2 linked regions of the Tardiphaga sp. vice304 genome follow. The protein of the gene in region 1 interacts with the protein of each later gene in a pairwise test. Links are inferred from orthologs where the notes say so. Each region holds a gene or a part of one and is shown on either strand. Other genes may lie near its edges.

Region 1 (4,161 bases):
GGATGATGCACAGCGCCGCCACGAACAGCACCTTGCTGCCCATCGCCGCGAAGGTCGGCACCAGCGCGTAGAGCACGATGCCGATGATGAAGAACGCGTAGTAGGTGTTCTTGCGGCCGATCTTGTCCGACAGCGACGCCCAGAAGAAGCGGCCGCCGATGTTGAACAGCGAGATCAGGCCGGTGAAGCCGGCGGCGATCGCGGCGATCGCCGTCTTCTGCTCCGGCGTGAGCGATGCGAACGGCACGTTCGGCAGGCCGATCAAAGCGCCTGCAAAGATTTCCTGCAGCATCGGCGAGGCCATGCCGATGACGCCGATGCCGGCGGAGACGTTGAGGCAGAGCACGCCCCAGATCAGCCAGAACTGCCGGGTCTGGTGCGCGTGGCGCAGATGGACGTGGCCGTTGGTGATCATCGCATCGGCCTTGACCGGCGGCGTCCAGCCTGCGGGCCCCCAGTTCGGCGGCGTGATGCGATAGGAGAACGCGCCGATCGTCATGAACACGAAGTAGATCAAGCCCATGACCAAAAAGGTTTCCCAGACGCCGGGATTGGTCGGGGTCTTGAAATAGGTCAGCAGCAGATTGGCCAGCGGCGCGCCGATCATCGCGCCGCCGCCGAAGCCCATGATCGCCATGCCGGTCGCCATGCCCCGGCGATCCGGGAACCACTTGACCAGCGTCGATACCGGCGAGATGTAGCCGAGCCCGAGGCCGATGCCGCCGATCACGCCGCAGCCGATCCACAACAACCAGAGTTGATGCGTGTAGACGCCGAGCGCGCCGAGCACGAGGCCGCCGCACCAGCACAGCGCCGAGACGAATCCGGCCTTGCGCGGGCCGACGCGCTCGAGCCAGCCGCCCCAGATCGCGGCGGAGACGCCGAGCAGCACGAAGAACAAGGTGTACATCCAGCCGAGGCTCGCCACGCGCCAGTGGTGGTGAACAGCTCGGTGAAGATCGTCATATCGGCGCAGACTTTCGGCGCGTTGCCGCCGATCATGCGCGACAGCGGCAGCCAGAACACGCTGAAGCCATAGGCCATGCCGATGCACAGATGGATGCAGAGCGCCGCCGGCGGCACCAGCCAGCGGTTGAAACCGGCGGTCGCGATGATGCGCTCGCGTTCGAAAATACCGGGTCTGTTGCCGGACACAGTTCCGGCACTACCAATCGTCGTCATGCAGCCTCCCATGCGGCCATCTCCGTGAGATGGCCGGCGTTGTCGCCAGTGATGGATGTGGGTTGGCATTCCCCGCGGCTCGTCGACGTGAATCGCCGACGCCGCTCATCTGACCATCAAATGGCCAGAACACTGCGCGTGAGTCGATAGTAAGAAAGTCTGACTCGATGGATTTTCTTCAACGATTTCCGCCGCATCGCAGCAATTTTAATCGCGATCGCCTATCATGCGATTGGATTTTTCGATGATAAAGATCATGGTCTCGTCGCGACGTTCCGAACGATCGATGCGATCGCCGGCCTGCTGCACCATCGCGGGAATATCGATCACTGCCATCGGATCGGTGCAGTGCACTTCGAGCCGTTCGCCGGGCGAAAGCCGCAGCAAGGCCTTGCGCGTCCGCAGCGCCGGCAGCGGGCATTTCAGGCCGGTGAGATCGAGTAGGGTCGTCGTCATGATACAAGTGTCTTTTGGTCCGTCTGGCGGCGTTATAGCCGCGCCCTTGCAAATGTCCTATGCAGCGCGAATGAGTGCGCATGACATTCCCACGCCGGCCGTGATCCTCGCCGGCGGCCTCGCCCGCCGGATGGGCGGCGGCGACAAGCCGATGCGCGCCATCGCCGGGCGCCCGCTGCTGCAGCGCGTGATCGACCGGCTGGCGCCGCAATGCGACGGCGTGATCCTCAACGCCAATGGCGATGCCGGGCGCTTTGGAGCCTTCGGCCTGCCGGTGATCGCCGACAGCGTCGCCGACTTCCCCGGCCCGCTCGCCGGCGTTCTGGCGGCGCTGGACTGGGCCGCGCTGAACCGGCCGGAGGTGCGCTGGATGCTGAGCGCGCCGGGCGACTGCCCGTTCCTGCCGCGCGATCTCACAGCACGGCTGCACGCGGCGCGGATGGCGGAGAATGCGCAACTCGCCGTCGCGGCCTCCGCCGGGCACTCGCATCCGGTGATCGGGCTGTGGGGCGTGGCGTTGCGCGACGAGCTGCGGCACGCGCTGGTCGAAGAGGACGTCCGCAAGGTCGGTCGCTTCACGGCGCGCTACGCTCTGGCAACGGTGGAATGGCCGGCGGTGCCGCTCGATCCGTTCTTCAATGCCAACACGATCGACGACCTCGCGGAAGCCGAGCGGTTGGCCGCGCTCGACGGCGGCTGAGGCTGCGCGACGACGCCGGCCGGCCGTCATGACGCCCCTCCTCTGCCCGTGACCGCCGCGCGCCGCGTGAGCTGCATCTGCGTGTAGACCTGCTCGGTGAGTTCGCGGTCGCGCGCCGGCGACACCTGGAACAGCAGCAGCGGCGCGCAGATCGGCGCGCGCCACAGGCAGCGCCGGGCGCGGCGGCATTTGCGGCTCGGGCAATAGAGCGCGCCACGATTGGCATCGCAGATCTGGCGATCGACCTCGCACTGCGCCGCCGCCCAGTCGGCTTCGCGCTGCTGCTGCAGCATCCGTTCCTGGCGCTCGCGCGCGGCGTCTTGCAGATGTCCGACGTCCCATAATGTCGTCATGTCGCTGGCTCCCTGCTGAAAGCGTGCCGTCGTCCGGGCACGCCATCGCGTTGCCCGCAAAAATGTTTGCGTGAAGGTCTGATCCGCGAGCCTCCCGAACGAGGGGAGGCGGAGCGCCGAAAGGCGCGCCTTGGTCGAGTGGCCGCAACCGATCCCCGACGAATCGGAGATAGCTGCGGAAACGCCTTTCGACGCTCCACCGTGGCGATTTATGTCCCCGGGACCGTGCTTCCGGGACAGCTTCCGGCAGGATTTCCCTGCCTTTCCCTGTCCACGTCCAGCCGACAAAGTGCGGCAGACCCCCGTAGTGGGGCCGGACGGCGACCCGGAGCCTCCCGAGTGCGCGAGGTGACGTCCACCCCGCGCCCGCAGGCGCCACCGCCCCACCCCCACTTCCTGGCGTCCCGGGAAACGCCCCTCAACGGGATGAGGTAAATAGGCTTATAATCTTTGATAGGAATTCGGTCAATACGAAAAGTTCATCGTCTTTCTGTCGTCCCGGCGAACGCCGGGACCCATACACGCCGAGCTTCCGGTGAGGCGCCGTCGGCGACCGTCCTTCCGCAACATTTCTGCACGGCGTATGGGTCCCGGCTTGCGCTCGCAGGCTCGCTTGCCGGGACGACAGCGGTTATGTGGCGAGCGCGTCGTTGCATTGCTCGAACCACCGCCGCGTTCTACACTGCGCTATCAAGCGGCCGCAGTGCCGCGGTTCCGGGAGGCCACCTTCATGCACGTCACACGACTGTCCATTCTCAGCGCCGTCGCGCTCGCTTTGCTCAGTTCCGCCGCCTCCGCGCAACTGTCCGACGAAATCGTCAAGATCGGCGTGCTGACCGACATGAACGGCCCGGCCTCGACGCCGTCCGGCCAGGGCTCGGTGACCGCGGCGCAGATGGCGGTGGAGGATTTTGGCGGCAGCGTGCTGGGCAAACCCATCTCGGTCATCGTCGGCGACCACCAGTTGAAGCCGGACATCGGCGCCGCGCTCGCGCGGCGCTGGTACGATATCGATCAGGTCGATCTGATCGTCGACGTGCCGGTCTCGGCGGTCGGGCTTGCGGTGCAGAACGTCGCCAACGACAGAAAGCGGCTGTTCATCACCCACTCCACCGGCGCTGCGGATTTCCACGGCAAGTTCTGCTCGCCCTACACGATGCAATGGGTGTTCGACACCCGCGCACTCGCGGTCGGCACCGCGCAGGAAGTGGTGAAGCGCGGCGGCGACTCCTGGTACTTCATCACAGACGATATTGCGTTTGGCCACGCGCTGGAGCGCGACGCCTCCGCCGTGATCAACAAGGCCGGCGCGAAAATTCTCGGCGCGGCACGGCCGCCGTTCGGCACCTCGGACATGTCGTCCTTCGTGCTGCAGGCGCAGGCCTCGAAAGCGAAGATCACCGGCATCGCCGGCGGGCCGCCGAACAACATCAACGAGATCAAGACCGCCGGCGAATTCGGCATCTTCAA
Region 2 (4,167 bases), 970 kb from region 1 along the record:
GATACGTTTTTGCAGAAAGAGTGGCTCGGGGCCGACGCCGATCCGCGGCTGCCGAATGAGGCGTCGCTCGGCCACGGCGTGGCATGCGATGTCGCGGGATGCGTCGCGGCGCTGGCCGATGGGGCTCTGGTTGCGCTGGCGCTGCAGCCCGACGCTTTTGCCGATGACTGCGCGCAAGCGGTGCTGATCGTCACGTCAAATCAGCCGCCGGCCAATTGCGCCGCAAAGGTGATCGATGCGGAAACCCTGCGGGCCAGCGGCGCACTGATTTTGCGCCGAAGCGGCGACGGATTTGCAACCACCGCCGTCCGGCCGAAAGGCGTCAACCGGCCGTGGTCGGGCGCAGTGCCTGATGCCGCCGAACCATCAAGCGCTGCAGGACGGGGCAACCGCCCGGTCGATGCGACGCCGGCCGAAGCCGACGTGCAGGCCGATGATTCCGCTGCTCAGTAGCGGCGATAGATCCCGACCAGCTTGCCCTGGATGCGAACCCGGTTCGGCGGCAGGATGCGGACTTCGTAGGCGTCGTTAGCGGGCTCCAGCGCGATCGAGGCGCCGCGGCGGCGGAAGCGCTTCAAGGTGGCTTCCTCCTCGTCGATCAGCGCGACCACGATGTCGCCGGTATCGGCGCTCTCGTTTTTCTGGATCAGCGCCATGTCGCCATCGAGGATGCCGGCGTCCTGCATCGAGTCACCGCGCACTTCCAGCGCGTAGTGCTCGCCGGTGCCGAGCATGTCGGGGGGTACGCTGATGGTGTGGCTGCGGGTCTGCAGCGCCTCGATCGGCGTACCCGCGGCGATGCGGCCCATCACCGGGACGGCCACCGAGCGGCGGCTGTCTTCCTCGTAATCGCCGTTGCCGTTGTTGTTGCCATTGCCGGTCGACAAGGGTCGCACCTTGCCGAGCGTGCCTTCGATGACGCTGGGCGTGAAGCCACGGCGGCCGGTGGCAGGTGCTGCGGCGCCGCCGAGTTCGGGCAGCTTGATGACTTCGATGGCGCGCGCCCGGTTCGGCAGCCGGCGGATGAAGCCGCGCTCTTCAAGCGCCGTGATGAGGCGGTGGATACCGGATTTGGAGCGCAGGTCGAGCGCGTCCTTCATCTCGTCGAAGGACGGCGGCACGCCGGCTTCCTTGAGCCTTTGGTCGATGAATTTCAGAAGTTCATACTGTTTGCGCGTGAGCATCTGGAGCCATCCTTGGTTGACGGGATCAGCCGCCGCATCATCATCGTCGGTTTCAGGACCGGGCAAAGCCACGACATCTCGAAACAAATCATGAACGAACACTATCTGTTCCATATGTGTTCCGCAACGCTTAAATTCCGGTCAACAAAACCGCAAGAGGGCTCAGATCGGCAATCGCACAAACTCGCAAAGCGAACCCTTGGGCGCCGCCACAGCGAACGGCCGACGGATCAGAAGTCCTTGCGCGGCAGCGAGATTTCCCAACAAGGAGGAGTCCTGCCTGGATACCGCCGTCGCGATCACGCTACCGTCGTCGCCCGGCGTCAGCACCGCGCGCAGATAATCTTCGCGCTGATCATTGGCGGCAAGATCGCGACCGACCCGACCCGATTCGATGGCATGGGCGACCTGCGCGCGGCCGGACAGCGCGCGAATCAACGGCACCATGAACAGGAAGGCGCAGACATAGGACGACACCGGATTGCCGGGCAGGCCGATCACCCGCATCGCGCCGCGCCGTCCGTTCATCATCGGCTTGCCCGGCCGCATCGCGATCTTCCAGAACGCCATCTCGACGCCGGCGGCCTCCAGCGAGGGCTTGACCAGATCGTGGTCGCCGACCGAGGCGCCACCGGTAGTGACGAGGATATCGGCGCCTGCGTCGATCGCACGCTGGATCGCCGAGGCGGTCGATTCCAGCGTGTCGGCGGCGATGCCGAGATCGATCACCTCGGCGCCTTCGGCGCGCGCCAGGGCGCGAAGCGCAAAGCCGTTGGACAGGACGATCTGGCCGGGGCCGGGGATGGCGCCGGGCAGCACCAGTTCGTCGCCGGTGGCGAGTACGGCGATCACCGGGCGGCGGCGCACCGGCAGTTCGGGGTGGTTCATGCCGGCGGCGAGCGACAGATCGCGATCGGTGAGGCGCTGCCCGGCGCGCAGCAGAACGTCGCCTTCAGCGAAATCGATGCCGGCCGCGCGGATGTGCTTCGCCACGGTGGCGGCTTCGTTGATGAGGACGACGGCGCCGTCGCGCGAAGTGTCTTCCTGGATCACGATGGCGTCGGCACCGTCCGGCACGACGCCGCCGGTGAAGATGCGCAGCGCCTCGCCGGCGGCCAGCGCGCGCTCGAACGGCCGGCCGGCGGCGACCTCACCGATCACCGTGAGCCGCGCGCCCATCACGGCATCGGCGGCGCGCACCGCATAGCCGTCCATCGCCGACATCGGCTGCGGCGGCTGCGTCCGATTGGAGGCGATGTCGCGCGCCAGCACGCGGTGGTACGCCGCCTCCAGCGGCACCATTTCCTCGGGCAGGGCGTCGGCGCCCGCGAGAATGGCAGCCATCGCGTCGGCAACCGGCATCAGGGCCATCAGTCAATCTCCAGGCGTCGTGATCAATCGGCGTCGTTGTCGGTGACCAGATAATGGCCCGACTTGCCACCCTTCTTTTCGACGAGATGAAGGCCTTCGATGCGGACGCCGCGCTCGACGGCCTTGATCATGTCGTAGATCGTGAGGCACGCGATCGAAACCGCGGTCAGAGCTTCCATCTCGACGCCGGTGTTGCCCGAGACCTTCACGGACGCGCGGACCCGGCAGCCCGGCAACTTCTTGTCCGGCGTGATATCGAGCGTGACCTTCGACAGCATCAGGGGATGGCACAGCGGGATCAGGTCGGAGGTGCGCTTGGCCGCCATGATGCCGGCGATCCGAGCGGTGCCGAGCACGTCGCCCTTCTTGGCGTTGCCGGAGACGATCAGTTCCAGCGTCGCCTTGCTCATGATCACCAGGCCTTCGGCGACGGCGAGACGCTCCGTTGCCGGCTTGTCGGAGACATCGACCATGCGCGCCTCGCCGGCGGAATCGATGTGGGTGAGGGCGGGGGCGTCGCTCGCGGTGCGCCTCGATTTCTTGCCGGCCATGACTTTGGATCCTGTCTTTGCAAAACGGACTTGCGCGCCGCTGCTCTTTCTTCCCCTCTCCCCTTGTGGGAGAGGGTGGCCGCGCGATAGCGCGGGCGGGTGAGGGGGCGTGTGTTGCACTCCGCAGCTCCCCCTCATCCGACGCCGACTTCGTCGGCGCCACCTTCTCCCACAAGGGGAGAAGGGAAGAAAGCAAGGATGCGACTCACGCCGCGCGTTTCAGCAGCGCCTTGGTCGCGGCCGTAACATCTGCCTGCCGCATCAGGCTTTCGCCGACCAGGAAGGTGGAGATGCCCACGCGCTCGAGGCGGGCGAGGTCGGCGGCTTCAAAAATGCCGCTCTCGCCGACCATCAGGCGGTCTTTCGGGATCATCGGCGCCAGCGTCTCGCTGGTCGCTAGCGTCGTCTCGAAGGTCCGCAGATTGCGGTTGTTGATGCCGATCATCGGGGAGCGCAGGTTTAGCGCGCGCTCCAGCTCCGGCTGGTCGTGGACCTCTAAAAGCACATCCATGCCATGCTCGATCGCGGCATCCTCGATGTCGCGGGCGGCGGCGTCATCGAGCGCCGCCATGATGATCAGGATGCAGTCCGCGCCGTGCGCGCGGGCTTCGACCACCTGATAGGTTTCGAACATGAAATCCTTGCGCAGCACCGGCAGCTTCACGGCGTTGCGCGCCGCGACCATGAAATCGAGGTGGCCCTGGAACGACGGCGTGTCGGTAAGAACCGACAGGCACGCCGCGCCGCCGGCCTCATAGGCCTTCGCCAGCGTGGGCGGGTCGAAGTCTTCGCGGATCAGGCCCTTCGAGGGGGAGGCTTTCTTCACTTCGGCGATCAGCGCGAAGTCGCCCTTGTCGAGCTTTCGGTAGATCGCGGTCATGAAGCCGCGCGGCGGCGACGCGGTCTTGGCCAGCGCTTCCAGCTCGGACAACGGGTGCGCGCGCTTCGCGGCGGCGATTTCCTCGCGCTTGTAGGCCTCGATCTTGGTGAGGATATCGGACATCGCTCAGTCCTTCGCGTTCGAAACCGTGACCAGCCGCTTCAGCTTTTCCAGGGCGGCG

Evidence for each region. Proteins that work in one complex are often made in the same cells at the same time.
Region 2: the proteins of mobA (region 1) and FNL56_RS14420 interact in binary tests that used the Escherichia coli proteins (3 or more experiments, as listed by UniProt). The link is inferred for Tardiphaga sp. vice304 from one-to-one orthologs.

The regions. Positions count from the first base shown.
Region 1 is NZ_CP041402.1:2,065,403-2,069,563, reverse strand. The notes cover bases 582-3,523. They hold mobA (molybdenum cofactor guanylyltransferase MobA), read left to right. Parts: upstream 582-1,708; coding sequence 1,709-2,338; downstream 2,339-3,523. Other genes in these bases: FNL56_RS09820 (ABC transporter substrate-binding protein), read left to right, coding at 3,422-3,523; FNL56_RS09825 (hypothetical protein), read right to left, coding at 2,365-2,691; FNL56_RS09835 (sulfurtransferase TusA family protein), read right to left, coding at 1,390-1,638. In the rest of the region: more of FNL56_RS09820, read left to right, coding at 3,524-4,161. UniProt on the Escherichia coli protein: Transfers a GMP moiety from GTP to Mo-molybdopterin (Mo-MPT) cofactor (Moco or molybdenum cofactor) to form Mo-molybdopterin guanine dinucleotide (Mo-MGD) cofactor.
Region 2 is NZ_CP041402.1:3,035,013-3,039,179, forward strand. Bases 452-3,399 are described here. They hold FNL56_RS14420 (molybdopterin molybdotransferase MoeA), read right to left. Parts: upstream 2,556-3,399; coding sequence 1,347-2,555; downstream 452-1,346. Other genes in these bases: FNL56_RS14410 (ComEC/Rec2 family competence protein), read left to right, coding at 452-453; lexA (transcriptional repressor LexA), read right to left, coding at 452-1,184; moaC (cyclic pyranopterin monophosphate synthase MoaC), read right to left, coding at 2,579-3,106; trpC (indole-3-glycerol phosphate synthase TrpC), read right to left, coding at 3,312-3,399. Outside these bases: more of FNL56_RS14410, read left to right, coding at 1-451; more of lexA, read right to left, coding at 447-451; more of trpC, read right to left, coding at 3,400-4,109; trpD (anthranilate phosphoribosyltransferase), read right to left, coding at 4,113-4,167. UniProt on the Escherichia coli protein: Catalyzes the insertion of molybdate into adenylated molybdopterin with the concomitant release of AMP.